3 regions of the Neobacillus canaveralius genome follow, and region 1 is predicted to be linked to each of the others. Evidence: riboswitches for the same ligand, from Rfam matches in the RefSeq annotation. Region 1 holds a riboswitch; each other region holds the start of a gene.
What was found. A riboswitch is a leader RNA that binds a small molecule or an ion and turns the genes downstream of it on or off. The one in region 1 is predicted to bind cyclic di-AMP.
Positions count from the first base shown of each region.

Region 1 (10,501 bases):
TTTATATTAATTTTTCTTGTTGTTTTTGGGCATATGATTAGCCCGTATAAAGACCAGGATAAATTACTATTTACCTTATATACCGTGATTTTTCTGTTTCACATGCCGGCGTTTATTATGATATCCGGCTATTTTGCTAAAGGTTATAAAAAGAAAGGGTATCTGCAAAAATCTGTACAAAAAATCTTGATTCCCTACTTTGTTTTCCAAATTATCTATTCTGTTTTTTATTTTTTAGTGGGCAAGGAAGAAACGCTTGAATTTGATTTGTTCCAGCCGCATTGGTCGTTATGGTTTTTGTTAAGTTTGTTCTTTTGGAATTTACTACTGTATGTATTTGCTAAATTAAAATGGGTTGGATTACTCATTGCCGTTATACTTGGAATCGTTGTTGGATATTTTGAGAATGCAGGAAGTTTTATGAGTATATCCCGGACCTTTGTTTTCTTTCCGTATTTTCTATTAGGGTTCTTATTGAATGGGGGCCATTTAAAACGGATCATTAGGGCAAAGTTTGCAGTTCCAGCTGGGGTGGTCATTATCGTCATTACGTTTTTATTTTTTGGGTTTAGTTTCCCAAAAGATGCTGTCCCATGGCTGTTAGGGGATACCTCATATGAAAATATGGGAGGTATGCAGCTTAGTGATGGACTGCTGCGTGCTTTACAATATGGTTTAACGTTAATTGTCGTTTTTGGCTTCTTGCCTTTAATCCCATCCAATCAGTATCGAATAACCAAAATAGGTGAAAGAACACTTTATGTTTACTTATTCCATGGGTTTATCATAAAATCGATACAAGATATTTTACCAAATGCCATCTCAGAGAATTATTTATTCCTAATAGCTTTCTCGCTTATAGTCTGTTTAGTTTTGGGAAGTTATATGATAAAAAAATATACCCAACCGCTCGTCGAGTTAAAAATATAAAAGCCGAATGTGTACTAAACACATTCGGCTTGTTTTTTTACCCTAAAAATCCAAATAACGAACTAACAAATTTCTTCTTTTTTCTTTTAAGCTTGCCTTGATCTAATACTAACGGTTTGTCTGGCAGCGTGGTTTTCGTAATCTCGTGAAGCTGAGATTGCAGGGATTCAACTTGTTTTATTAAATCTTTAACCACACTCTGTAATTCCTCGATTTCCCGACGGTGCTGCAACAACTGATAAGACGCAACAGAGTCTGCTTTTGAATTCACCTTTGCTTCCAATTCACTCACAATTGAATACAATCTTTCAAGCTCAGCATTGCTTTCAATCGCTTTTACTGTTCCTTTCCGGGCCTTCTTTTCTTGTACAGGAGTAATTTCTTGAAGTAAGGTACCATTTTGGATTTGAATCTGAATATTTTTTAAAAGTTCAATATCTTCGTTATTAAAATGATAATGTCCTCGTTCATTTCGCTCCATCGGCAGTTCTAGCTGTTTTACCCATCGCTGTATGGTACTAGCTGAAACCCCTAATAATTTTGCAACTTGGTTTGTATTCATCATCATTTCCCCCGCTTGAAAAATTTGTTGATTGCAGCAAGCGTCTTCTTTCTTACTCCCAGAATTTCCACCATTTCTTTTCTTTCGCCGCAGCCACATCGCGAAAGCTAGTTAACAGATCCTGAAAGGCAGCTTCTCTTTGCGTAATTTCATGGCGGAATTGGTCCCGTTCCTTTCCACGCTCTAAACGGTCGATTTCAATTGCTTCCGAAAGATTAAAGATTTCCGAGTTTGTAATATCTACATAATGGGCCAGGTCTTCAGTTGATTGAGATAACTGTTTCGAAAGTGTATAAATCTCTTCTGAAGTTTCGTGAGAGGCATTTACAATACTTTTTGATAAATAAAGAAGCCTTTCAGTCGTCTGTTCTGCCGATTTTTCTAAGTGATCTGAAAGTTCTTCAAGCTCAGCTTTTGTAGAAGCTGTCGATTGGTTTATTGATTCCGAGAGAGTATTTACAGTGTAGTCAGCTCCATTTGCAATTTCCTTTTTGACTTCATCCACCACTTCTTTTCGGAGTACATTTCTGATTTCTTCTTTCACTTCATTTAAAAAGTTTTGTTTATAGGTATCCATTGCACCAAAAAAGTCATCGGCATTTTTTATGGCAATCTCTTCATCTGATAGTGGTGTACCTTCATGAGAAACAATTGCCAATTCCTGTGCAGAATGTTCAGAAATATCATCTTCTGGCTCTGAAATTTCTTCTATATGTTCAGAAGTTACAATCGCTTCAGGTTCAGACACTTCATCCTCTTTATCGGTACCTCCACGCAATATATGTAATATCTTTGACGTGCTTAGTTTGTTTTCGAACATTTGCTTAATTTCCAAAAGTAAATCTATTTCTACTTGTGAATAAATTCTTGCTCCTTGTTTCGTTCGAGGAATTTCCAAATATTCTTCAAGGTCCTCTTCCCATTTCTTGAGAGTAGCAGGTTTTACATTTATTTTTTTGGAAACTTCCTTTAATGTGAAAGTCTTCATAATATTCAAATCCCCTCTATCTAATTTACGGTAAAACAGCTTTAGATAGTAAATTCTCTATGAAACCCCCCATTTTCCTGCAGGGTGACAAAAGCTTTCAAAACAAGACGTATATCACGAAATACCAACAAATTCATGCAAAAAAAGCTGTGCACAGTGCACAGCTTTTTGTTACTCAATAATCCCTAGATTTTTCAATCCATTATATATCCCTGAATTATTTACGGTTGTGGTTTTATGCTTAGCATATTGAAATAGGTCAGGATGTCCATTTCCCATTGCAAATCCTTCACCAACGTTCATCAGCATTTCTTTATCATTCAAGCCGTCTCCAAAAGCAATAGCATTTTCCTTTGAGAGGCCGAGATGCTTAAGTACATATTGGACTGCAATTCCTTTATTTACTTTGTCTCTAATTACATCATAGCAATGACGCATTCCTTCAAGGTTTACTTGTGATAAATGAATTTTATCTTCCATTTTATATAAAGCTGTATCCTTTGATTCTACGTTTATCAAGGTCATTCCCAAAACATCATAATCGCTTACCGGTGAGTATAACTCGTTTTTATGTAAGTGGAACTTGACGATAAATTCTTTCACACAATCTGCTTCTAAGTCAGTGAATAAATTTTGGTCCTTCGTATACAAAACAAGTTCATGTTGATTTCTTTTCGCTATGTCTATAAATTGTTTAACACTTTCCTTCTTCATCGGTTCCTGGAAAAGGTCTTTTCCTTGATAAATGGCAAAAGCACCATTATAACCGATAAGCGAATTTACCTTTAACTCATTTGCAAGGTCTCTAATTTCGTGTAATGGTCTGCCTGTCGCTAAAAAAACCTCTATTCCTTTTTCTTGAACCTGTCGAATCGCTTTGATTGTAGTTTCATCGATGGAATCATCGGATTTGATGATCGTTCCATCTATATCTAAAAATAAAACTTTATACTCAGACATTGAACTGCTCCTTTATGAAGTATGTTTTCTTAGTTTAACATTAATAACTGGGAGATAAAATATCTTAGTGGGAATAATAATCCAGATAACATCGACAAAAAGGAGTCTACTGTATATGTTAAGAGCTATGATTGTAATTCTGCTGTTAATTAGCCTTCCAGAGCATATTCTCGCACAGCAAAAGGTTCCAATCTTAATATATCATTCAATAGAAGAATATAATGGGAAAGGCGCAAAGGAGTTATTTGTTACCCCCGAGAATTTCGAAAAGCAAATGGTTTATTTGAAAAATAAAGGATATACATTATTAACATTTGAACGTTGGGACGATATAGGTAAAGTGAACAAACCTATTTTTATTACATTTGATGATGGCTATAAAAATAATCGAAATGCGTACGAGATACTCCAAAAACTAAAGGATGATAAATTTAAACCAACAGCAACCTTTTTTGTTATTTCTGATTTTATTGGAAATTCAAATCGCTTATCCCCAACTGATTTAAAGGTGATGGCTGAGTCTGGTTTGATTTCCGTTCAGTCCCATACGGCTACACATTCCGATTTGACAAAGTCAGAAAATCTCCAATATGAATTAAGAGACTCGAAAGAAAAAATTAAGAATATAACCGGAAAACCAGTGATTGCGCTAGCGTATCCATATGGAAGCTTTAATGAACGTGTTGCTTCCGAAACGAAAAAGTATTATTCGTTTGGATTAACGACAACGCCAGAACACTACACAAGTAAAGGAATTAAAAACGAGCGATATTATTTACCACGAATATATGTAAAGTATTCTACCACTCTAGAAGAGTTCGCTAGGATATTGAAATAAAGGAATTATGGCGGTTCTTTGGACAAAAGGTAGATAAGCGAAAGATACCGATGATTCATGAGCAAACAATAGAAAAATCATTGTTTTTTATAAAAATTGGAGCTAAGACGGTTAATTTAAGTGAAAATCACTCTTTACAATCAATCAGGTTGAGGATAAAATTATCGACATAATCAATATGAATTAAATATTTCGGCCAAAACCCATCATTATGGGTACGGAGGAACCAATCTATTTGGGGTTTATTCTACCTTGTAGAAGGGATGAGAATTATCTTTCGCCATCCTACCCGTCAGCTAACTTCGTCGGCTAAAGCGAAGGAGGTCAAGAGACCGCCAAGTACAGGGGCTTTTTTGTTTTTTTGAAACATACTAAGCAGCTTGCTAAAATGGAGGGTCTTTTATTATGCCTATTTTTAGGGAACAGGTGAAGATGAAGATGACATTAAAAGATTATTTAACAAAACTGAAAATCGGCTTGCCTAAAACTATGGTACATCTGGATAAACAGGTTTACGAAGCTGGGAGTATTATCAATGGAACCATTGAGATTACAGGCGGGCTATTAAAAAATAAAATCAAAAGGTATGACATTGACCTCGTAGGGGTTGATTCGAAGGCATTTGTAGAAGAAACCTTAAATAGTCATTCTGTTTTCTGTTCTCTTGAGTGCAGTCCAAACCAGACTGGAAAGATTACGTTCTTTATCGATGTTCCAGACGAAATTAAACAAAATCAGAACACCTTTCAATATTCTTTAATGATCAATATTGATCTGGGGAATGCAAATAATATTACTCAAAATGTCCCAATTATGATTGGTGTTGTTTCTTAATTCATCTATTAAACTATGTAAATCGGAAGTTTATCCTATTTATTGATATAGCATTGTAAACTGCTAGAAATTTATATGTAAACTATCACCGGTATAATAAAGTTATCAAGACTTTATTAGGGCGGGTGCAATAATGGAAGAAACCATGGTTAAATCTTATTTACAGAAATCACTAGAAGAGTGGAAGGATGATATTTCAGTAGTCCTTGACGAAATTGATAAAGAGTATGATGAAGTGGCACAAGAATTAAAGGTATACTCTTATAAATACGGGATTACCAAGCAAGTCATTCAATCGACAGTGAATGAGGAAATTATTGAAAGTATACGCCAAAGGTATCATAAACCGTTTGAGGAAAGTTATAATCAATTAAAGGAATATATAAAAGATTTAGAAGAAAAGCAGCGAGTATTTCACATGTTTGTTCAAAAAATCGATGAAGTAAATCGTAAGGAATCATCAAAGAATACAAACTAATAAATAAGCAATAAGTCTGGTCCATTGGGATCAGGCTTTTTTTATCATTATTTGCAAATCATCGGCAAGTAAAAGAATTTTGCATATAGTAATTAGCAGGATTTTATGAGAGGTGCTGAAATATGATTACTGCAAGGATCGGAAGCAAGTTGTATCATCTGCCGGAAAATCTTGAGGATTATTTTAATAAGTTTCGGTCTGGGATCATCGGCATTGATCAGCAATTTGACTCAACGTTTGGAAAGAAACCGATAATTTATGCGGATTGGACGGCAAGTGGAAGATTATTTCGACCAATTGAACAAAAAGTTTCAGAAGTATTTGGCCCGTTTATGGCCAATACGCATACGGAATCGAATATTACGAGTCTAATGATGACAGGAATTTATAATCAATCAAGAAGAATTATTAAGGAACATGTAAATGCCGATGAGAATGACGTCCTCATTCTTGACGGTTTTGGGATGACATCGGTAATGAATAAACTACAGAGATTATTGGGAATTAGGGTACCAGAGCAATGGAAAGACAAAATAAAACCTGCTGAGAGAAATAGGCCAGTAGTTTTTCTCACACATATGGAGCACCATTCCAACCACACTTCATGGCTGGAGACCTTAGCAGACGTTGAGATTATCAGACCGGACTCGAGAGGAAATGTAGATATAAATCATCTTGAGCAGCTCCTGTCCCAATATCGAGATAGAGCAGTCAAAATAGGTTCATTTACAGCATGCTCGAACGTTACAGGAATACAAACCCCATATCATCAGCTGGCGAAAATCATGCATAAGCACGGGGGACTTTGTTTTGTAGATTTTGCCGCCTCTGCACCTTATGTGAGGATTGATATGCACCCGAAAGATCCGATGGAAAAACTCGACGCTATTCTCTTTTCACCGCATAAATTTTTAGGCGGACCTGGTACGAGCGGTGTCTTGCTTTTTGATAAAAGGATTTATACGAATAAAGTACCGGACCATCCAGGGGGTGGAACGGTTACGTGGACTAATCCCTGGGGTGGACACCAATACATTAAGGACATCGAGCTTCGGGAGGATGGAGGGACACCTGGTATTCTTCAAGCAATTCGTACGGCTTTATGTATAAAGTTAAAGGAACAAATGGGGGTAGAGAAAATTTTAGCGAGAGAAAAAGAACAGCTAAAGCTGCTTTTAACTGGATTAGAGACTGTTTCTAATTTGCATGTATTAGAGAGACATCATCGAAATCGAATTGGGATTGTTTCATTTACCATTCCCAACATACATTACAATCTCATTGTCCGGCTGTTAAATGACCGGTTTGGATTTCAGGTTCGAGGCGGATGTTCATGTGCAGGAACATACGGTCATTATTTATTGCAAATTGATCAGAACAAATCAAAGCAAATTGCTAATAAAATTGATTCGGGTGATTTATCTACTAAACCAGGATGGGTCCGGTTTTCCTTGCATCCTATCATGACCGACGCTGAAATTTTATTATTTGTAGATGCAATAAAGGAGATAACCCAAAACATTGAAGAATGGAGAAAGGATTACGTTTATGATCTAGTCAGCAATGATTATTTTTATATTCAACACACCCGAAAGGATATGTCCTCGCTGTTTGATCTTGAGGAAGTATAGTATTAATTAGGCAACGGTGGAAAGGTCCCAACATATGCTAGTAAAAAAAGGTGGGATATCATGATTCACATTGTGAAGCGGGGGGAAACACTTTACCAAATTTCACTTGATTATCGTGTAAACCTAGCCAGACTTTATGCTGCTAATCCAGGGGTTAATCATCAGCAGTTGTATGTTGGCCAAAAAATTCAAATTCCTGGACTGCCAGATCCAACTACAATCCCGTATTCGATTCAAATCTCTATTGCCAAGAAGAGACTTTCGTTATTCAGAAATGGAAGACTTGAAAAAATTTATCCGATTGCTGTAGGGAAAATGCTAACTGGAACCCCAACTGGAGATTTTGTCATTGTAAACAGACAGATGAATCCAGGCGGACCTTTTGGTGTATTGTGGATGTCTTTATCCAAACAAGGCTATGGAATTCACGGCACGAATGATCCTAGTTCAATAGGAAAGGCGGTTTCACATGGTTGTGTTAGAATGCATAACCGGGATGTCCTTCAACTTGCCGAAAAGGTTCCAAATGGTACAAGGGTAATGATCCGACCATGATAATAAAACGACTAAGGGAGATTATTAATAAGAATCGTCCTTAGTCGTTTTATTTTAATAAAGTGAAACTAATTTAACGATAACAGGGATGTATGTTAATGAATGGGAATATGAGGATATTATTGAATTAACTCAATAAAAAAATCTCACCTCCTTAGCAGGGGAGGTGAGATTTTTGTTGATTATTTGTAAATTACAATCGATCCTACTGATTTATCTTTGGCTTGTCCGTTTACACGAACCTTAAGTCCGAAGTTTTCAATTTTACGTCCAGCATCTGGCATAAATGTGTTTATAAAAGAGTTGCTGTCATTAAAAAGTGAAACCGCAGGTTGACTTGGTCCGAACAATGTTTGAAGATCTGGATAGTCAAGATTTAATCCAGAAGTTGGATTTAAACCAAAAGCTGCATCAGCTATATGATAACGAGTAGAAGCTTGGACTGGTGCAGTACCGTTGGCAAAGCTCCATTGTAAGTCTGTATTTGGATGAGCATCTACAACTCCGACAAAACCTTCGCCAGGGTGTACACCTGTCCAGTTGTCAGTATAAGTAGGGTCTACATACCAAACGACAAGACCTCCGTCATAGCTCATTATAGAGTTTCCACGTTTAATATTTGATAGCCCCTGGTCGACACCAGCATGATTACGCCACTCTAATAGGTAATAGTGATCAGAGTATTTGTTTCCGTCTGATTTTTCAAATCCACTTAAAGTAAAAGTGGATGGGTTATCTTCAGCACCATCATTAACTAAAGTTTGACCATCAGCAATAACTTTGATGTTATCAGCAAAGAAACCAATATGGGAAGTGCCCCAATCCGTAGCATATCGGAGACGAAGTTGAATGCTCTTACCAGAATAAGCTGACAAATCAAAGGATTGAGACTGCCAGCCATTTGAATTACCTGTAAAACCTGGCATTGAATCTAGGATTGTTGGGTAACCCTGGCTTGTTACGTCTGAACGAGTATTTGAATTACCTAATGACTTCCAAGTAGCACCATTGTCTTCTGAAACCTGAACAAATGCAAAATCCCATTGTTCTTCAATATCGTACCAAGCGTCAAAAGTTAATGATGCAGATGATTTACCAGTTAAATCAACGGTTGTAACCATTTTGCTATCAATTTCATCTGCTTGTCCACCCCAATATTGTAAGGTGCCTGCAGCAGGAGTGTTTACTGGTGTTTTCTTTTGAGGCAAGTTTACTTTAGCGGTAATGGCGTTTTTACCATTTGGCGAGTTTGCTTGATCAAGTAACACTTGTGTACCTTTTGTCGTAACTTCATTCCAGTCTAATTCAACAGTGTCATCTGTCCATTTCCCACCAAGGTAAGATTGGAAATATGATTTTGCCAGCGGAGAGAAACCGGTTGGTTCTGTACCGCCAATTTTACCGGCCCATGAACCACTAGCCATAATTGACCAGTAAGCAACTGCCTCACCAGTACCTGAGTAGATCGTATCGTATTCATCTGGGTAGCCTAAATCATGACCATACTCATGTGCGAACACTCCTGTTGCACCGTCTTCAGGCATCATTGTGTAATCGTAAAATCCAGGTAATCCCGCACCCAGGCCATCAGGGTCAACAAAGGATGCTGAACGGTGAGACCAGATTGCGTCATCCCCTAATGATCCGCCACCAGCTTCTTGACCAACACCTGAGTGGATAATCATTAAGTGGTCGACTAAACCGTCTTTTTCAAGTAGGTTTCCGTCTCCATCTAAATCATGTGGATCTTCTAAATCATACTGATCTAAAGGAATGCCAGCTGCTTTTGCTGCAGCATAAGTATCTGCAACTAATGTTTTTGATCCACCCGGAGTTACGTTATCATGACCTCCAGATGCTTTATCAGCACCATAAAAAGCTGCAGTTCCAGGAACTTTTAACCAACCATAGGCTTTACCATCTACAGAATAAGTTCCACCAGATTGCTCTTCATAGAATTGTTTCATGGAAACAAAATCTTCACCATTTGGTCCTTCAACGCCATTTTCACCAAAAATCATATCTTCATAGTGCCCTAATGGATAATCTGAATAATAGTTATCTGTTTCTTCAGGCTCAATGTTATTATGAGCAAAGTCAGCGTATTCTACTGCCAGGACCAATACCTTGTCCCTTCGTACATCACCAGTATGCTTTGTTTCTTGAATTGGATCTGGGTTTCCCTTAAGGTGTCCGTTTTTCTTGCCGTTCCCTTTTAATAAACCATTGTTAAATTCTTTGAAATTACTTTGCTTTTCTGCTTCAGCTTTTTTTACTTGTGCAGCTAATGGGTCTGAATCCTTAACTTTTGATTGCTTCCCTTTTAGCTCCAGGTAGTTTTTTAGGAATGCCTGCTTAACTACTTCTGAAGAATTTTTTGGGAGGAGACCTTGTTTAATAAAAGACTCTATTAATCTCTCTTCATTCACAATCGCTAAGTCTAGAGAGCTGCTTGACGAAAAAGAAGCGGCTTCCGCTTTATGTACGAATCCCACATCCTTAGATGAAGCATCAATACTTGGGAATCCTGCAAATAAAGTACCAGCAAGCATAACGGAAGAAAGACTAGTTTTTATAAACTTATTCAATTGTATTCCCCATTTCAAAGTATTACGGCCGTATTAATATAATATTTAGAAAATTAGGACAAAACAATAGGTGAATTTACCCTATTTTATAGCTATGATCAAAGGGGAATAGGTCTAATAGGAGGGGTTTTTGACAA
Region 1 is NZ_JBDFLL010000001.1:2,211,880-2,222,380, forward strand. Features, by position in the region: gene ABC255_RS11350 (acyltransferase family protein) at 1-930, shown strand, start outside; gene ABC255_RS11355 (MerR family transcriptional regulator) at 968-1,492, opposite strand; gene ABC255_RS11360 (MerR family transcriptional regulator) at 1,545-2,480, opposite strand; gene ABC255_RS11365 (HAD family hydrolase) at 2,652-3,440, opposite strand; gene ABC255_RS11370 (polysaccharide deacetylase family protein) at 3,550-4,278, shown strand; cyclic di-AMP (ydaO/yuaA leader) riboswitch at 4,463-4,604, shown strand; gene ABC255_RS11375 (sporulation protein) at 4,684-5,112, shown strand; gene ABC255_RS11380 (hypothetical protein) at 5,246-5,590, shown strand; gene ABC255_RS11385 (aminotransferase class V-fold PLP-dependent enzyme) at 5,713-7,221, shown strand; gene ABC255_RS11390 (L,D-transpeptidase family protein) at 7,282-7,776, shown strand; gene ABC255_RS11395 (immune inhibitor A domain-containing protein) at 7,959-10,364, opposite strand.

Region 2 (10,501 bases), 1.4 Mb from region 1:
CATCTCCCGTGCACCAGCAATCGCTAAGAGTAAATCAGCAGGAAGCATTTCGATGTGATAATTTGTAATTGCGATATAAATAGAAGGAGTAAACAATGTAATAAACATCGCTGTCATCCGTAGTAATCTTGTGAAATTACCGTATATAAATCGTAAATAATGATCGTCGGCAGAATGATAAAAGGACCAAAATGTCGCTGGTGCTACAATGGCAAACGGGGAGTTGTTCATCACAACAATAACATGACCATCTTCGATAAAAGAGGCCGCTCTGTCTGGTCTTTCCGTCTGTAAAATGGTCGGAAATAAGCTGGCTGATCGATCTTCTATATATTGAATAAGGAGACCGAGATTTTGGACTGCGTCTTTTTGAACAGCCCCAATCCTTGATTTAACTTCATCTAATACTTTCTCACCAGCTAATTCTTTGTTGTAAATGATATAGACTTCATTTTGGGAACGACTGCCGATGATCATTTTTTCTACAGTGAAATCTTCAGAGCGAATTTTTTTCCGAATCAGCGAAATATTTACGTCTGCTCTTTCTACGAATGATTCTTTAGGACCTAATAACGTCGTTTCATTTTGTGGCTTTTCAACACTTCTACCTGCTGAAGATGATGTTTTTAACACATAGATTACATTCACGCCTTCAACTAGTAACAAAGTGGCTCCTGTGTTTAACTCACTTACTGCATCGGATATTATCTTCTCCTCTTTGAATGCACTGATGCTTATAGCTGAAGGAATATCAATAATTTCTTTGGTTGCTAAGATTAATGGTTTTATGATCTCCTCATCAATTAACCTCGTATCAGTTAAAGATGGAATAAAGAAAATAACTGCCTTTCTACCCATCATATGAATCGTGAATTCTCTCACTGTAAAGTCTATATTTTTTGGATAAGAGTAAAGCTCCTTTATTTGAGAAACATCAAGGAATAGGTCACCTGAAATGTAGTTTTTTTTAATACTTTCATCAGTTTGAAACAACTCTTCACTTATTTCTAAATGTTTTGTTTTTATTTTTTTAAAAAATGGACGTCTCAATGTACGTTACCACTCCTACTGGCTTCACATGTTTTTTACGGTAATGTCATAATGTCGCAATTTACGCTTAAAAAAACTTTAAACCTCCTTATTAGCATTGTTTATTCTTATCTAATCTATTCCACTTTTTGGTACATAGGGGAGGTTTCACCTCTACCTAAAGAGAGCAGCCTCCAATAAGGAAGCTGCTCTCTGTCATTATTTTTTCTCAAGCGAGTAATTATTTTCTTTTGGGTTCTTACTAATATAAAAGCCCTTCTTAGGTTCGACATAGAAATTTAAGGGACAATTCAAATTATTGGTAATGGCTTCTTGAAGTTGAACTGCCTTTTGCCGCTTGTTGTTAAAGGCTCTTAGCGACATATCGATTAGTATCGTATGACCAAAACTCGTTAAAACTTCAATTTGATTGATTCCAACAGGATTTGTTGTTTTTACATGAATAAGTGAAAACCAGATATTGCAATGGCATTTCATATTTTTTGTAGGAAACAATAAAATGCCCATCTGCGGATTCACGCTTATAGGATGCATCCTTGTTGGAGTAAGCAAGTATTTTGCACTGCGGCGGGCTCCAAGGAAATTTGACCCCAAATGCAATAAGGTTTCCTCGATTACAGTAATTGGACTCTTTCTAACGAGGAAAGTTTCTTCCCCCTCAATTACTCTTGACCATAATTCTCCTCGATCATTGTATTCACCAGTTAGTAAGACCGTCATTTCATTAATTAGGTGCGTATCCCTTATGTCCATAAATTAATAATCCTCTTTTCTAGTAATAGTGTTGATTATTTTAAGAATAAGAGTATACTAACGATAAAGTTGTATACTCAACTTACTTTGCCCTTGGGTTTCGTTCCGGCAAGACCTTTACCCAAGGGCGTTATTATTTTCCATGTTTCCCTCATTTATTTCCACAAAATACCTCCTCAAAAATAGTATATTTTACTAGAAGATAGAAAGTAAATCTGTTATATAAAAATAATTTATTGGTTGCCCCGATCAAATTATTAATGTTACTAAACTATATTGACGAACATTTACTTTGAAAGTATAATGAATCTTTATTTATTTTCGACAAATGTTTTTCTATAAAAAAACATGGTTCGACAATAACTTAACCTACGAATTCCATCTATTTAAGCAGAATATTAGCTCATTTAAATTAACCTTTCTAGCTGTTAACTGAAAATTCATAAATGCACATAAAATACATATTTACCTATTTCTCTGAGAAATAGAAAAAATCTTACCCTGTTATAGAGTAAGATTTTTTGTTATCTCTTTGTTTACATAATATTTTTATGTGATTTATTATACTGCTTCTAGTTTATGTGTCTCTATGAATTTTCGTTTTTGGATGTAGATCAGTCTCCACGATAAGGCGATTCCAGCTGCTAACAAGCCCGCGGTTAGTCCCAGCCAATAGCCTGTTGCTCCTAATCCTGTAAAGTTTGCAAGTACGTAGCCAACTGGAAGGCAAATTAACCAGTACGCTATTAAAGTCATGACAAAGGCAAGATTGACATCTTTATATCCCCGTAATGCCGCTTGTGCTGTTACTTGAATGGCATCACTGATTTGGAAGAACAACGCAAAGATTAAGAAATGCGCCGTTAAATTAATGACTTCTGTTTCATTCGAGTAAAATCCAGCCACTTGGTAACGGAATAGAACCACCAGCACCCCGGTAATGAGTGCTATTATGATAGCAAGATAAATACCTAACCAGCTGTAGCTTTTTGCGTCCTTGTATCTTCGTGCCCCTACTTCATAACTTACAAGTACCGTTTGTGCCATCGATATGCTAATTGGAATCATATAAAGGAAAGAAACGATGTTTAATGCTGATTGATAGGCTGCGATCGTTGTAACATTAAATTTACTTAATAGAATGGTTACGACTGCAAACATGCTTGTTTCAAAGAATGTTGATAATCCCATTGGTACACCAATTTTCAGTATTTCCTTACACTCTGCTAATGAAAATTTCTTCAAATTCTCAAACACAGCAAAGTCTGAATATGGTTGCTGTGTTTTTACAATGAACACAGTCATTCCAGTTATTATCCATTCCGTGATGGAGGTGGCATAGCCGGCACCTGCTCCGCCAAGTTCCGGGAAACCCCAATAGCCAAAAATCAATACAAAATTCAAAAAGAAATTAATGGGTAATGACAAGAGCAAGATATACATTACTACCCTTGTTTTTCCTAATGAATAGATAAATGACCTAAGCACGTTAAAGATAAATAGCGGAAGAATTCCATAGCTAAGACCAACCAAGTAGTCAAAAGCGGTTTCCTGTACGTCACTTGGAAGATTCATCTTATCTAAAAGTGGATTTAAAAAGAATACACCCAGCATGATGACGATAATGGTAATTATAACGGAAATATAGAGTCCATGTCTTACAACCGAAGCCACTTCCCTGCTCCTTTTTTCCCCGAAGCGTTGAGCTGCTATTGGAGAAACTGCTAGCAGAATTCCACTTATACCAGTAAATATCGGGCTCCAGATTGACGAGCCAATTGCCACAGCGGCTAGGTCAGAGGAGCTATATTTTCCTGACATAATATTGTTGAAAAACACCATCGAAAACATCCCGAGCTGAGTGATTAAAATCGGTATAAGCATGACAAAAATTTGTTTTGTCTTTTCCTTTAATGTAAAAGTCTGATTCATATAAAAACTCCTAGAAATATTGATATATCAAAGCCAAAGTTTTATTATACTTGATTTGGGCTAACTTGAGTATTATTTGTTGCAAGAAGCGGTATTTTTATTTGCCAAATAATTTTCAAAAGTATTATATAGAAATTTCGGATACCGTAGTATAATAATATCGTTATCGATTAATAGAGAAACTGGTGAAGAAAAAGTGCGTACCTATAATGAAAAGATTAGTATCTATCATGGAATGGTTTCTACCATTGCAATCAATCTTGCAAGTAACTTCTATCCCATCTTTGCTATCTCGATTCTTGGAGCTACCAACTATCAAGTTGGATTAATTAGTTCACTTCCACCTCTGATTGCGCTTTTGATGACCATTCCTGCGGCAATTCTGTTAAATCGGCTGCAGTCGCAGAAAAAAACGGTTGCCATGGCAGTATTAGGTGCTCGACTATTATTTTTGCTGCTCATCGGGGTTGTTTATATCACTTCTTCTTACCAGGCATGGGTATTCTTAATTATTATCGCATTCATGAATGTCCCCGCCACCATTGCTAACATTGGCTGGCAAACTTTAATTAGCGGTATGATCAAAGACGAACGAAGAGGTTCTTTTTTTAGTGATCGGAACCGGTTATTGACGATTGCTGGTATGATTTCCACACTTATTATTGGGATTTTCATGAAGAACCAAACAAATAATGCAACCGCCTATCAGTGGTTATTTTTCACAGCCTTACTTTGTGGATTACTTGAAGTGTTTTTCTTAATGAAACATAAAGAGTCAGTCCAAGCCGTAACGACTACAAAAAAATCTTCGATGGATTGGTCGATTTTTAAAGATCATGGATACAAATGGTTCCTGATTGCGGCACTCTGCTTTAATTTCACCTGGCAGATGTCCTGGGGGATATTCAATATTTATCATGTTAGAATCGCAGAAGCCACCATTCTTTGGATAAGTATCTTTTCGGTAGCATGTCAGTTAGTGCAAATCTTTACCTTCCCTTTGTGGAAAAAATGGGCAGAGGCAAGATCTAATACCCTAACACTGGTATGGGCTGCGCTAGGTATGGCGCTTGTTCCATTTCTTACAGTGCTGTCTACCAATCTATTCTATTTAACTTGTGTACAAGCATTATCCGGATTTTTCATTTCTGGAGTTGTACTCTTATTGTTTAACCTTTTGCTGGAACAATCACCAGAAGAAACCAGAACATATTGTATCACCTCTTATAATGTGCTCCTTTCCTTTGTCGCCTTCATAGCCCCTCAGATTGGTATTATGCTGCTAGAAGGACTGGGCATACAAAAATCAATGGAGCTGAATTCCTTTATGAGGATCGGAAGTGCCTTTGTATTTCTTCTTATGTATTTACGTACTAGGAAATTCACAAAAGCATTGTTAGTAAAAAATTAGCAATTTTTTCTAGTAAATTGAAAATAAAAAACAAAAAAGTAATGGAATAATTTTCCATTACTTTTTTGGTGCCTTTTTGGTGCCTGTCACCGATGTGAAAACAGAGTTTTCACCATTTATGCATTTATTCGTATTTATTCATATATTTACTGTATATCTCTTTCGTCCTTTAAAGTAGACCCATTCTTTGAAGCCTATTTCTTTGAGGCGGGCTTGGACGATTTCGAATTCGTCTCCGACTCGCTCTGGGTCATGGGCATCAGAGCCAAAAGTGACTTTTACTCCGTGATGAAGTGCCATTACTAATATGTCATCTGCTGGATACCAGCCTCCCACGTATTTGGTTTTTCCTGAGGTGTTGATTTCAATAGCTACATCGCATTCCGCTATGACCTTTAAGGTGTGTTCGACTGCAGCAGTTTGAATATTTGAAAATTCAGGATAGAAACCTTTCATTGCATCAATATGACCAAGAATTTGATACATGCCGCTGCGCGCAGATTGCTCAATTAATGAATAATAGGCCTCCTTCGTACGTATTTGTTCTTTAGAACTCAGCCCTTCCCAGCGGTCCTGCTTAAAAATGCTCACTCCATCTACATGATGAACAGATCCAATAATATAATCAAATGGATATCGATCAAAGTGAGGACGGTATTTGTCTACAGAATCAGGAAAGAAATCTGCCTCAATTCCTAATAGGACATCAATTTTTCCAGTATACTCTTGTTGTAACTTTAGGATTTCCTCTACATATTCAGGAAATTGACTTGTTGCCATGGTTATGTGAGGAAAGGGATGATCTTCTTTACTTGAAAAATACGGGGTATGGTCGGAGATTCCGATGATATTTAACCCCTTTTTTATACCTGCTTCGATATAATCTCGAATTCCTCCCCTTGCATGGCCACAACGATCATGATGGGTATGTAAATCAAATTTCAACATTTTATTTATCACCTCTCCATATTTTCCCATACTATGGTAATTTCAATCAAATCCATATTACTAAAAATTCTACCCTAATAATGAATTTAGGTTGTACATTTCCATTTTACCCTACTCCTTGTCCAAACCAAAAGACAAGCTGATTCATATATATAAGTAATATTGTGAATGAGAGGTGTTTTATGGATATTTGTAATTGTCGTGCAAAAGTAACCGCATCTGCGGTACCAGTCGAAACCTTAATCGATCGATTTTCATCTAGAGGCAAAATTACTATATCTGCACGAATTTGTGAAGTTGATTGTACAGCCAAGAACAGTTTTATTTCCATTCTCTATGGTGACGATTTAAATCAAAATAACAGCTTTGTTTTTAAATCCGCTGCACCTGGTATCCCAACTTGTGAACCCGTATCAGGCGGCGGTATCGGTATAATCTTAACAGTGGAAGGACAAGCCTCCGGAGTCAACTTTCATGACAATGCCATTCTTTCAAACATACATTTTCTACATGAGACCATCATTGGTAATGCCATCTGTTCCATCTCTTTAACTGCTGCGAATGGTCGAACATTTGAGGTTCCAGGATGTATCTTCACTAATTCTGAAAGTAAAAAATGAGCAGCTCCCAAAATGGAAGCTGCTCTTTGATTATTTTTTTAGATGATATGGGACGGTTGTAATAATAACATTTCTTCTATATAACAGGTATGCTTTGATAAGTAAGCTTGATTGGTTGTGCAGAATATTGTGCCAGCCTTTTTTCGGTATAAATTGTGGAATGATCACTGTGACCCTGTAATTGGCTTCACCGGCCTTATGCTGAACCGTATCCACAAACTTTGTCAGTGGCTGAATGATACTCCTGTAATGGGAGTGCAGGGTGACGAGCCTTACATCCGGCTGCCATTTATTCCATTTTTCTTCGAATTTCTTTTCATCGTCTCTTTCAAAGGAAACATAGACCGCAAGTACTTGATCCGCACCAAGTGATTTTGCATAATTCAATGAGTTTTCTACCACTTGGGTAATCCCTGCCACTGGAACAATAATTACGTTCCCTTCAATTGGAACTGCAGGGTCCTCACAATTTAATCTTAGCTGCTCTCCCACTGCTTCATAATGCTTTCTAATTCGGTAAAAAATATAAACTATTACAGGTAAGAACACCAAAACTGGCCACACCTGCGCAAACTTTGTTAAAAAGAACATGATCGTAACAACAAAGCAGATAATAGCACCCATCGTATTAATGATAAGCTTAGATACCCAGCCCTGAGGCTTCTCACGAAGCCATTTTAACATCATCCCCGTTTGGGACAAGGTAAACGGAATGAAGACCCCAACCGCATAAAGTGGTATTAAGTGCTCCGTTTGTCCTTTGAAAAAGATAATTAATAAGATTGAAGCTAAACCTAATGTAATAATACCATTTGAGTACCCTAATCGGTCACCTCTGATTTTAAACATTCTAGGTATAAATTTATCATTTGCAAGATTGACTGCCAGCAATGGAAAAGCTGTATAACCTGTATTTGCAGCAAGAATTAAGATTAAAGCAGTTGTGCCTTGAATAAAGAAATACATAAAGTTTCGTCCAAATGTCTGCTCCGCAATTTGAGAAACCACGGTAACCTTTTCATTCGGAGTAATACCATAGTAATAGGCTAACAATACAATTCCCGAAAATAAAACCGCCAGTAATCCTCCCATTGCCGCCAAAGTTTTAGCAGCATTATTTGGAGCTGGATCTTTAAAGTTTGGAATCGCATTTGATATCGCCTCAACTCCTGTAAGAGCAGAACTACCTGATGCAAATGCCCTTAAAAGAAGAAATAATGATATCCCTGCAATAGGAGTTCCAACTGGTGTATGCAATTCTGCTGGAACCTGACCTGTAAAAATATTAAAGAGTCCCACACCAATTAAAATAAATAAAGCGAGCACGAATAAATAGACAGGATATGCTAAAATAGAAGCAGACTCCGTTACACCTCTTAAGTTTAAAGTAGTAATAAATATGACAAAAATAATCGCAATACCCACATTATGGTCATGCAGTGCTGGAAAGGCGGATGTTAAGGCATCGGTTCCAGCAGATACACTAACAGCTACTGTTAAAATATAGTCAACAAGTAATGACCCACCCGATATTAACCCATAATTGATACCTAAATTTTCTTTTGATACTACATACGCTCCTCCACCATGCGGGTAGGCAAAAATAATTTGTCGATAAGATAAAATTAATGCTGCTAATAAAACTAATACACCGATTGCAATCGGAAGTGAATACCAAAATGCAGCTGCACCTATTGTTACGAGGACAATTAGGATTTGTTCTGGCCCATACGCAACCGATGATAATGCGTCAGATGATAGGATTGCCAGCGCTTTTGTTTTATTGAGCTTTTGTTCCCCTAATTCTGTTGACTTTAAAGGTCTGCCAATTAATAATCTTTTAATTGAAGATACCATGTATCTGCACCACCGTGATTTCTATAAAGATATTTTTTCTCTGTTCTTATCTTGCTTAAAAAGCACAAAAAAATGCCTGCAAGTCAAAGTTAAATAGACCTGCAGACATGAATTAACTGCCTAACAAGCTCCACCTTCCTTCTCATTAACGCTTACGAGGTTAGCTGTCGGATTCGGGCCATTGAGTAGCCCTACCTTTTAAAGGATTCACCCCTTGGATATACTATCCATATGAATGGGTCCCCCGCACCAATTTGGTCTCAGCGATTTAGAAATATGAAACTGTGATTATCATACTCCTGTGTTTCTCAAATGTAAATCAAAATTTTTTAAAAAAATATAGATTGGAGAAATATATATGTCTAAAAAGAAAAAGCCGCTTTTGACAGATGAATTTTTAGATGAATTGGCTAATGAAATCAATGAGCAATACGGCCGCCCTGTTGATCAAAACGAAGATAAAAAAAATTATAAGGAAGACGATTAGCCATCAAACATATTTCACAATAACAATGGTACACATGTCCAAATTGTTAGAATCCCCCCCATTTTTAAGACAATCTTTGTTATTGGTACATATAATAACTTATCCAGTATTATGGTTGGGGGGAATAAGAATGGAAAATGTTATTCTGCTATCAAGAAACACCACTAACAGTGGGATTTTAACGTTGCATCCCAAGTTAGCAGAATCTATGGGAATAACTCAAATTACGGCTAGAAAAATCAGATTTGGTGCAAAGACCTATCAATCTATTGTAGACATTTCTGATGAACTGCCTCTAAATGGGGCAAGCCTATCTGAAGATATTTTGGACATGCTGAATATACCACAGCATTGCAGTCTTGAAATCATGCAGAATGGCAATGAAATACAAATTGGACCCTTTATTGGTTTACTTGCAGGATATTATCAAAGCTCGATTAAGAAATATCTCGATCATCTACGTGATTATGTTTTACTTTATCATGAAATTAAGGGTGCCATACTTGTCTTTTCTCTTGACCAAGTTGATAAAGTCAACCATCTCGTCAAAGGCTATCTTTATAATCCTCGAACAAAACAATGGGAAGAAGGAACCTACCCATATCCATCCTCTATTTTTGTGATGACTTCTTCTGTCAGCACCGCATGGATACAGCATTTTAAATCCATCATTGGCAATGTGGTTTTTAATGATTTCTTTCTAAATCGATGGAGTATCCACAAGAAATTGGCAAGCTCAATCGGGGTAAAATGTTATCTTCCCGATACCAATCTTTATGGTTCACCTCAAGATTTATACTACTTTTTAAAGAAATTTCCTAATTTAACGGTGAAGCCTCTAAACAGCGCCAATCGGCATGCCTATAGAGTATTATTAAAAGATTCAAACTCTCTCTTGATAACAAATTTAACAAATATGGAATCAAAGAATTATCGATTTAATAATCGAGATCAGGCTTATTCTATCTTTAGTAAATATTTTAAAGATGGAGAATATATCATCCAAGAATCCATAGATGTAACCGGTTATCGAACGATTACTGTAAGGTTTATTACGGTCAAAAACCACTCAGGGCAATGGCAGGTAATGGGCTCATTTACGAGAGGCGACCAATCAGTAAAGAACGATGGTAAATTAATGCCTTTAGTCAAATTTGAAAAAGAGATCGTAAAAGATTTCTTACAGCAAAGCGATTTACACGCTTCCTTAACTTATGAAGAATTGAACCAAATAGCGATTGATATTGTAAATGAATTAGAAGGTACCGGCGTGCATTTGGCAAATGCAGCTGTTGATATTACGGTTGGAGAATTAGGTGATATCTGGATTTCAGAGATTGATCACTGCAACCCCTCACACGATATTGCGTTAGTAGCTGGAGATCCGGATCTATACTATGGGATTCTTAAAACCAATATGCTTTATGGTAGAAAACTAGCAGG
Region 2 is NZ_JBDFLL010000001.1:3,632,817-3,643,317, forward strand. Features, by position in the region: gene ABC255_RS18245 (spore germination protein) at 1-1,050, opposite strand, end outside; gene ABC255_RS18250 (competence protein ComK) at 1,249-1,803, opposite strand; gene ABC255_RS18255 (MATE family efflux transporter) at 2,365-3,735, opposite strand; gene ABC255_RS18260 (MFS transporter) at 3,932-5,146, shown strand; gene ABC255_RS18265 (histidinol-phosphatase) at 5,285-6,091, opposite strand; gene ABC255_RS18270 (hypothetical protein) at 6,277-6,714, shown strand; gene ABC255_RS18275 (APC family permease) at 6,745-8,571, opposite strand; cyclic di-AMP (ydaO/yuaA leader) riboswitch at 8,706-8,847, opposite strand; gene ABC255_RS18280 (bacitracin ABC transporter ATP-binding protein) at 8,930-9,058, shown strand; gene ABC255_RS18285 (YheC/YheD family protein) at 9,189-10,501, shown strand, end outside.
Region 2: linked by a shared signal. The riboswitch ahead of ABC255_RS18275 (APC family permease) and the one ahead of ABC255_RS11375 (sporulation protein) in region 1 are both predicted to bind cyclic di-AMP.

Region 3 (10,501 bases), 790 kb from region 1:
AATGCAGTTAATGCTGTTTGCATAGCCTTTTCTGCTAGTTCTTGGTCTGCCATAGAAACACTGCCGATCACTTCTTCTTTATTTGCTGGATTAATAGATTGAATCTTCTTATCGGTAGAAATAGATTCCCCGCCAATCACAACAGGATATTCCTTACCTAGCTGGGATTGAACATACGAAAGAGCTTGTTGAAATGCTTGTTTATTTGCTTGTTCTGTAAAATTAGTAAATGGTTCATGCGTATACGGTTTCATTCTTTTGCCCCCTTGTGGTTTGTACAAAATATAATAATGCAAGTTCCGTGCCAAACCTAAAATCTACATAAATAAGGGATTTATATTATTAAACGCAAAATATTTTTGCGCCAAATTTTTAAAATATTTTTAATGCAAAAATATTTTGCGCTATTTTAGATTATTTGTTTTAATAGAAAGATAAACTATAAGGGGAATGACTCTCATGGATCAGACAAAAATGACAGTTGAATACCTGCAGTATCTTATTTCTATGTATAAAAGGATCTTAGATGAAGTGGATGTTGGGGTACATGCAGTAGACGCTTTAGGAAATACGGTTATCTATAACAATAAAATGGCCCAAATTGAATCGATGGACATCCAAGATGTCATGAATAAGAATTTACTAGATGTCTTTATGTTTAAAGAAGATCAATCTAGTACACTTGTCAAAGCGCTCCATGATAGAAAAGAGACAAAGAATGTTAAACAAACTTATTTTAATAACAAAGGTCGGGAAATTACAACTAACAACAATACCATTCCAATTTATGAAAAAGAAGAACTGTTGGGTGCAGTTGAAATCGCAAACGACGTGACAAAGCTGGAACGTTTAATAAAAGGGAATATTACGCGAAAAGGAACCACTAGATATACCTTTGACAGTATTACAGGAAACAGTACAGTAATGAAGGAAGTTATTGAAGGTGCCAAACGCGCGGCGCGTACCTCTTCTTACGTATTAATTGTTGGAGAAACCGGTACTGGAAAAGAGTTGTTTGCCCAGAGTATTCATAATGCCAGCAACCGTTTTTCAGGACCTTTTATATCTCAAAACTGCGCGGCATTGCCTGATAATTTAATAGAAAGTCTTCTATTCGGAACAAAGCGCGGTGCTTTTACCGGATCCATCGACCAGCCAGGATTATTTGAACAGGCAAATGGCGGAACGTTATTACTTGATGAGATTAATTCTCTTAATCTAAATCTTCAGGCTAAACTGCTTCGTGCACTTCAAGAAAAAACTATCCGCCGGGTTGGGGATACGAAGGATACCCCTGTTGATGTTCGTGTGATTGCAAATATTAACGAGGACCCAATCGATGCGATAACCAATAATCATATGCGTAAAGACTTGTATTACCGTCTTGGAGTTGTTACTGTCTTCATTCCACCTTTAAGAGAGCGTAAGGAGGATATCCCTTTCCTCGTCCAACATTTTATCAAAAAATATAATGAACTCTTTCAAATGAATGTAAAGGGCTTATCTGAAGAAGTGAAGCAATCGTTTTTGGACTATGATTGGAACGGTAATGTCCGAGAGCTGGAGCATATCATTGAAGCTGCGATGAATATCATCATGGATGACGAAGATATCATTAAGTATCCTCATCTCCCTTATCAATACCGCAGTAAAATGCACGGAAAAGAAAAAAATATCCCCGCTGCTTCGGTAGATAACTTTATCAAAGAACAGTCCGATTTACCTGCTTCACTCAAGGATCAAATGGAATACTTTGAGAAGTCCTATATTGAACATGTCTGGAAAAATAATGATTACAACATTTCAAGAACAGCAGATGTACTAGGATTAAGCCGCCAAAGCCTTCAGTATCGAATGAAAAAACTAAACATCAAACATGAGTAACAAGAACCAGTAAAATTGTCCGGAATTCTTCATAAAATTTGCAGGAATTTGTCGATAAATAAAGGAATATATAATTAGACCTAAAAAAGGAGGAGAATAAATGAAGAAGATATTTACATTACTTTGTACTAGTTTAATTGTGTTATTGATGTTTGTTGGTCCCGGAAATTCAGTAAAAGCCGCAAATCCAATTTTAGTACCAGATTTGTTTTCATGCGGATGTGAAGATCATGGTATCTACCCGATAACAGGTTCTGAAAAGAATAAAATTGTTGCAGAACTTTTGAGTAGCGACGCTTTTAAGACTCAAAAATCGTTGCTCAACAAGGATTATACTTTTAAGGGTGTAAATGAAGTACAAGTTGCTAAGGTCAAAGGTGCAAACATTGTAATGGTTGCTGTTCCTTTTTTCAAAAAATCAGGAACTTTAGAATTTGCAATGTTTACAAATGGAGAATCTAAGGGTATGGCCTTTCCGCCAACAGAAGAAGATCACAACCATTAAAATCCCTAAAAAAGCTAGAGCTGGTATTCCAGCTCTAGCTTTTTTCAAAGTTATTGACTATCCTCTTTCTCATCCATTATCTCATCAAAAGCAGCCGACACTTTATCAAACCCATCGTCACAATGGTAGGAGTTCCATTTACCGATCAAAATGGAAATATTAAAGTGAATGTCGATATTAATGGAGCTTTTGTGGGGACTGTTTTGATGTAAGTTTTAATTTAAGTAAAATAACAGGCCCTTAGTATCTTCCTAAGAGCCTGTTAAATAATTTAATTCAGTTTATTAAACATTCACCAAAACGGATTTTCATTAATTATATTTTTTGTCAAAATCAAACTCGATATCCTCAAGTTTAACCACTTTCGTTTTCCTAACCAGTTTATATCCAAAGAATAAACAAAGGAAAAACGGAATGCCTAAATACGCCGCTACAACACCGCCCCAATCAATCTGGTCCGCAAGAAAGGCTTGGAAATTTTGAGCTAAAATTACGATAATTCCACAAGCAATCGCAAAAATTGGTCCAATCGGAAACCATTTTGCCTTATACGGTAACCTGTCTAGCGAATGCCCTTGGGCGATAAGGGCTTTTCGGAACCGATAATGACTGATGGAAATACCGAGCCAAAAGATAAATCCAGTTATACTAATGGCATTCATTAACCAAATATAGACCATACCATCACCGAAAAAGGAAGCCAAAAAGGCAAGCGCACCTATAGCACAGGTTAGAATAATACCTGCAACTGGAACTCCACGATTGTTAAGTTTTCCAAAAATCCGTGGGGCTTGTCCTGCTTTCGCCATTGAATACAACATACGAGTTGAAGCATATAGGCTGGAATTACCAGCTGATAATACCGCAGTTAAAATTACAGCATTCATAAGAGAAGCCGCAAAGGCAATCCCCGCCTTTTCAAAAATGAGGGTAAATGGACTTACCATCACATTATCATTTTGTAAATTCGGATTGGTATATGGAATAAGAAGTCCAATCACAGCAATCGCCAAAATATAAAAAATTAGGATTCTCCAGAAAACGCTTTTAATCGCCATTGGTACATTTTTGGCTGGATCCTCACTTTCTCCCGCCGTAACTCCCACAATTTCCGTACCTTGGAAAGAAAAACCCGCTGCAATAAAAACTACAAAAACACTTAAAATTCCTCCTGAAAAAGGAGCTTTGTCCATTGTAAAGTTTTTAAAACCTACTGCTTCTCCTCCCATAATGCCGAAAATCATCAATAAGCCAACAATAATAAAGATTACGATTGCTGAAACTTTAATTAAAGAAAGCCAATATTCCCCTTCTCCATACCCTTTAACAGACAAATAATTTAATAGGAAAATTAGTGCTAAGAATGAAGCACTCCAAACCAAGGATGGACTATCAGGAAACCAGAATTTCATAATCATTGTAGAGGCAGCTAACTCAGCTGCAATAGTCATTGCCCAGCTAAACCAATACGTCCATCCAATCGCAAAACCAAATGCAGGATCAACAAATTTAGTTCCATAGGTACTAAACGCACCACTTGTAGGCATAAAGGCAGCCATTTCTCCTAAGCTTGTCATTACAAAAAAGACCATTGCGCCAACTAAAGCATAAGCCAGTAATGCTCCCCCGGGTCCAGCACTGCTTATAGCAGCACCGCTGCTAAGGAATAATCCAGTACCAATTGCTCCTCCTATTGCTATCATCGATAGATGACGTGATTTCAACTCACGTTTTAATGTCTGTTCTTTTTGCTGCTCTACAGATTGCTGGAATCTTTCAATTTCACGCTCTTGTAACATTCTCTTCAGTCCTTTCTTTATTTTAATTAAAGCGGTTACAAAATAAAAAAATCTATTAAAGTAAAAAAAGTGTCTACAAGTCATGGTAAATAGACTTGTAGACACTTAAATAGTGTGTCACAAGTTCCACCTTCCTTCTCATAAACGCTTACGAGGTTAGCTGTCGGATTCGGACCTCTTGAGTAGCCCTACCTTTAAAAGGATTCACCCCTTGGATTTATTTCATCCATATGGTTCCCCCGTGCCTAAACGGTTTCAGCGATATAGAAATTTGAAACTATTTTTAATATTATAATAGTTATTATTTTAATAAAAGTAAAATTATTTTTAAAAAATTTATGAATACTTATACTCGAAAAAAACACTGTTATTTCTTCAATACATTAACAAAACTGGATTAATATTGTAATTCTACTATATCAAAATCATTATAGTAAATTACTTGACTAATAACTTTACACCCTTTAATACTGTTGTAAGTTGCTCTTGCTTCTTCTTGGTTATCAAACTCAAACATTTGAATATTTTTTTCTGAATACACCGTAATGATCCACATTAATATCCCTCCCTTAATATATAAGTTTTGCTTGTCGAGACTGAACCTTCTGAACATTCAAAATAAAGCAAACCAGTCTTTTCAAGTTTTGATAAGAATGATGTAATGGAGTTTTTCTCCTTTCATTAGCTTATTTAATTAACCAATTTTCACCATTAGCACGATAGAAACTTTATATATCTTGTTATACTTTAATGCAATAACTATGCCAACTTGATTTCCCGTACGAAATATACGTTTTATTATTATTTATTAGCAATTTGCGCAAAGATTTTTTGCCTGTGCCAAAATATTTTGCATAATAAACTATTCTAAGCATTTTACAGAACAGTTATCAAAATGTCTTTGAATTTTATTATTTCCTAAACGATAAAAAAGCTGGCAGCTGCCAGCTTTTCTGAATACTATTCCTATTCCTCGTCCTCATCCATGATCTCATCAAATGCTGCAGAAATTTTATCAAATTCCTCATCGCTCTCGATTGCAGTCAGGTCTCCATCCTCGTCAACCTTTAGAAAGAAAATATCAATGTCTTCTTCAGTTTCCTCTTTAATATCTTCAACAAATCCTACCGCCACATAATTGGTACCTTCTATATTGATGGAAGCAAGTACTTCTACTTCCTGCTCCTGATCTGTTTCATCACTAATTGTAAAAACTTCTCCAACTTCAATATTTGCCACGTTACATCTCCCTCTCATAAAAGAATAAGCATTTCATTCAATAAGTATCTCTAAAAAGATTGGAATTAATGCTTGCAAATAACTTATTTTTCCTCAATAACTTTTATAAACTCACGCAAATAGTCCGGTAAATCAGGCGGACGTCTGCTTGAGACGAGGTGCCCATCAACTACTACTGGTTCATCATACCAAGTTGCACCGGCATTCTCCATATCATCCTTAATCCCAGGTGTACTAGTTACCTTCTTACCCTGCAAGATTTTTGCGGATATTAAAACCCAGCCAGCATGGCAGATCTGTCCAATCGGCTTTTTGTTTTCTTCGAAATGCTGAAGCAGTAAAAGAACTTCAGGAAAGCGGCGAATCTTATCAGGTGCCCATCCACCTGGAACCAAAATCGCATCGTATTCTTCCCCTTTAATATCACTATAGGAGTAATCCGATTTAGCCGGCACACCATATTTTCCTATGTACTCCTCCTCAGCCTTTTCACCTGCTAAGTGAACGACGGCTCCCTCTTCTCTTAATCTGAGTATTGGATACCATAGCTCTAGATCTTCAAAATCATGATGGACAAGACTGACTACCTTCTTACCTTCTAAACGCATAATTTTTCCCTCCTCCTTCTTAATTATTATGACATAGAAAAATCAAACCAACAAAAAAGACACCACCTTATCTAACACAAAGTGGTGTCTTTCACCTTAAAGCCAACCAAAGTATCTTACTATTTGGGTAATAATTAGTGGAACAAGAATCGCAATTACCGTTGGAATCAAAAAGGCCAAGAACGTCCATTTTTTACTTTTTGTTTCTTTATAAATATTTAGAAGCGTCGTTCCGCACGGATAATGAAGCAGCGAGAACAACATCATGTTTAGCGCTGTCAGCCACGTCCACCCATGGTCGAGGAAGATTTGCTTTAAATCAACCAAGCTATCCACCTCTGTTAAGGATCCTGTTGATAAATAACCCATTAACAGAATTGGAAGGACGATTTCATTAGCTGGCAAGCCTAAAATAAACGCCATCATAATATAACCATCAAGACCCAGTAATTTCCCAAATGGATCTAAGAATTCAACTGCATACATCAGAATACTGGTATCACCAATAAAAATGTTTGCAAACACCCAGGTTAAAATCGCCGCCGGTGCTGCAACTTTCACCGCACGCATTAATACCGACCATGATCTTGTTAGCGATGAGCGAACCACCGTATCAAAAATTTTGGGTTTCCTGTATGGCGGAAGTTCTAAAGTGTAGTGGGTTGGAATTCCTTTTAATGCTGTCTTTGATAGCACCCAGGAGACAAAAAAGGTGACAATGATACCAAACATAACAATCCCAACAATCACTCCGGTAGTGACGAGTGATTTAAGTCCGCCTGTAAAATTTGCAGCCATAAATAACGAAGCTAATACAATTAACGTTCCCCAACGCCCATTACATGGAACAAAATTATTGGTCAATATCGCCAGCATTCGTTCTCTGGGCGATTCGATAATCCTTGTAGAAATCACCGCTGCTGCATTACAGCCAAAACCCATCGCCATCGTTAAGGATTGCTTACCGTGAGCACCTACCCTTTTAAACAGGCGGTCCATATTAAAAGCAACACGTGGAAGATAACCATAATTCTCTAAGAGTGCGAAGGTTGGAAAAAAGATTGCCATCGGAGGCAGCATGACGCTAATAACCCACGTAGTACCACGGTATAACCCGAGAACAAGAATGCCATGAACCCAGTCAGGTGCTTGAATAAAGGTAAAAAATGCAGTTAAATATTTCTCCAACGAACCAAAGAACTCTGCTAACATCGAGGACGGTATATTTGCCCCAGCAATCGTCAAATAAAACAATACGCCCAACATCGTGAGCATAATCGGAAATCCAAAAATCGGTGAGGTAAATATCGCATCTAGCTTTTCAGTCCTAGTGTCTCTTTTGGACTTTGTATACTTAATGCCCTCAGCACAAAGGCGATGACTTCGGTCATAGAGCTGTTGGACAATATCATCTCTCAGCTTGGCTGTTGAAAGCTGCTGTGCTTCTGTATAAAGCTGTTGAATACTCATTTAAGCTCTCTCCTTTTGTCCAAAGCGCTGGTTAATCTCATTCAGTAACTTTTCATCACCATCCAACAGTCTTAACGAAACCCAACGTGCAGACAACTGATTTCCAATAAGTTCAGAAACTTTTGGTTCTATTTTCTTTATTTGTTCTTCAATATCATCAGGGTAGGTCGTTTGGACCGGTTGACATTCTATTGCCCCGGTCACGATTCGATCAATTGTATCGAGCAGCATAGCGAACCCTTTTTTGTTTCGTGCTGAAATTTTAATCACCGGAACGCCTAATCGATTTGTTAAAATCCGCTCATTAATGTTAATCCCTTGTTTTTCTGCCACATCGATTAAGTTAATACATATAATTACATTTTTTGTCATTTCCAGCACCTGTAAGGCTAAATTAAAGTTTCTCTCTAAGGATGTCGCATCCAGTACAACAACAGTAACATCAGGCTTTTCGAAAACAATATAATTTCGTGCCACCTCTTCGTCACTTGAATTGGAAAAAAGCGAATAGGTACCTGGTAGATCGATCAAATTAAACGTTTTATCTTTATACTGAACATTCCCCTGTGCGAGTGAAACAGTCTTACCAGCCCAGTTTCCTGTATGCTGTCTTAAACCCGTTAGGGCATTAAATAAAGTACTCTTACCGGTATTTGGGTTTCCTGCTAAGGCTACTCGATAACTATTCCCCATCTGTCATCAACACCCCTTCTATACGAGAGCTTTCCTCTTTTCTTAACGCAATTGTCGTTTGACTGACACGATAAGCAATTGGATCTCCTAAAGGGCTTTTTCTAATGACCTCGACAATCGCACCTGCCACAAAGCCTAAATCTAACAATCTTCTTCTCATCACACCGTCCAGATTTAAAGAAGTGATTTGAATTAAATTTCCTTTTTCACCATCAACAAGTTTCATTATTTTTGGTATGCCCATATCTCTTTCCCCTTCGTTAAAGTTTTTCCTTCGTGCAACTTTTTCTTAATTATATGCTATTACATACCACTTGTGTCATTTTTTCGAAAAAAAAATTAGCTGCCTATTGTTAGGCAGCTAAAAATATAAATTTTAGGTCAATACTTCCCTTAAGAGTATTCCAAGTGTAATTCCTATAAACATCGATGTCAGCGTACCCAATAGAAAATACTCTGCCCAGTTGCGGTCATCCATTTGTTTGAACCGTGCAATCGACTTAGCCGCAACGATAAATCCAATCGCTGGATATGCACTGTAAAAGGTTAACATTATAACTAGTAATCTCTCAATATAGCCAATTAATTTTCCACGGGAGAGATCATGTTTGCTAAAAATTGTATAGTTGTATTCCTCTGTCAACGCTCTATTACCCGTATAATTCTTGGCATATTGAGCCTCTTGCCGTTCATTTTTAAATGTATATTTTCCTTCAAAGGTTAAAAGCTGATTAGGCAGTGAGCCTAATAGGATTTTTATCATGTGCCCACTTACACTAGTGGCAAGAATCATAATAATAAAAATGAATAATACCGAGTTTGTGGTGCCCAATTCTTTCCCGTTTAGAAAAAATTCATGAATTCCTGCAAGCTTAATACCTAAAAAAAACTGTCCAGCAAGCAGGATTATTCCAAGGTGAATCAGCTGATCAATCATGAAGAAACTAGCTCTTTTTAAGTTTTCTTCATTGCTTATTTTTAAGGTATCAAGGAGCCTGATTTTAAGGATATCGATCATAAAATGGCTGCTCACAATAAAGAGCAACGAAAAAATAAGACTGGTTATACTCACTTCTTTAGATGAAGAAAGGTAAAAAACAGTCAGCACAAGTACATTTACAAGAAAATGGTGGCCGATATGCTTCTTAATATTTTTCATCTTGTCTACGACCATTTCATCGGTCTGCATATAAAAATCAGCGATAAGATGGACAAGAATGAGGGATAATATTAGCATGGAAACTCCTCTCTACCGGTCATTGCTTCATATGATTTAATTTCAAATGATGTCGAATTGATTCCACTAATGATTCACTTTTTGCTTTCACCGGATTATCGATATACGATTTTTCCTGCAGTGAATCTAGAATGGTGACCAATTCACTAAAAACCTTTATAATTTCTTCAGATTTTCCTTTTTTATAATGACTGGAAATGGTCGGTGCTGTTTTTTCGAGCAGCTTTGCTACCGCCTTTTGCTGCTGCAAAATAAGGTAATAGGTAAAAACCTGTTCCTGAATAGGAGTTTGCTCATTTAACATGGACATTTGTAAACGTAACAATGAATTGATTAAAACCTCAAACTCATTCCTAAACTGGTTATATGGAAATTGTGAACTAGCTTGATAAAATTGATCAAGTTCAAATTTAAATAGTGGTCTGACTGGCTCTTGTTTTAATAAATCGTTCGCATATCTCGCCTGCTTAATTAATGGATGAATCCACTTTTCAATATCGACTTCTTCTAGCTCTTTATCACTATCACCAAAAGACAAACCAAAATAAGGGGTATGGTCACGATACTGCCAAACCCTGCTGATAAAAAAAGCGATAATATATGCCGTGGAATAGCCATAACCAGCAAAAATAATCTCATCGCCCGCACGGTGTTTTACTTTGCAATGGCCAAACTCCTTCGTCCAAACATTAATTGAGTTCACCATCTCATCTAGGTAGTTCGTCAATTCTTCTCCCATTTCAGCGGATGAAGAGTTACTTACATCTAAAATAAAAATTGAAATAGGATGATTCATTAGCTTAACTTCTCCGTTCTAAAATTAGATTATATAGTCTAATTTTAGTGAATTTAGAGTAAATAGTCAAACTTTCATCCAATTAGATAAAAATGCACCTATATGACCGTAAAACTCCGCCACTCTTGTGGCAGGAGATCTTGATACTGCCTCTGTAAAAACCGGTCGTCTACCAGCACAATGGTCCCGTGGTCCTCTTCCGAACGAATTAACCGTCCGCCCGCCTGTAAAACTTTGTTCATTCCAGGAAATACATAGGCATAATCATAA
Region 3 is NZ_JBDFLL010000001.1:3,005,448-3,015,948, reverse strand. Features, by position in the region: gene pruA (L-glutamate gamma-semialdehyde dehydrogenase) at 1-254, opposite strand, end outside; gene ABC255_RS15085 (sigma-54 interaction domain-containing protein) at 460-1,884, shown strand; gene ABC255_RS15080 (hypothetical protein) at 1,985-2,389, shown strand; gene ABC255_RS15075 (amino acid permease) at 2,701-4,188, opposite strand; cyclic di-AMP (ydaO/yuaA leader) riboswitch at 4,319-4,459, opposite strand; gene ABC255_RS15070 (hypothetical protein) at 4,586-4,744, opposite strand; gene ABC255_RS15065 (DUF1292 domain-containing protein) at 5,155-5,427, opposite strand; gene ABC255_RS15060 (type 1 glutamine amidotransferase domain-containing protein) at 5,511-6,035, opposite strand; gene ABC255_RS15055 (nucleoside recognition domain-containing protein) at 6,132-7,505, opposite strand; gene ABC255_RS15050 (FeoB small GTPase domain-containing protein) at 7,506-8,198, opposite strand; gene ABC255_RS15045 (FeoA family protein) at 8,188-8,442, opposite strand; gene ABC255_RS15040 (DUF3307 domain-containing protein) at 8,575-9,435, opposite strand; gene ABC255_RS15035 (hypothetical protein) at 9,455-10,231, opposite strand; gene ABC255_RS15030 (ATP-dependent DNA helicase) at 10,330-10,501, opposite strand, start outside.
Region 3: linked by a shared signal. The riboswitch ahead of ABC255_RS15075 (amino acid permease) and the one ahead of ABC255_RS11375 (sporulation protein) in region 1 are both predicted to bind cyclic di-AMP.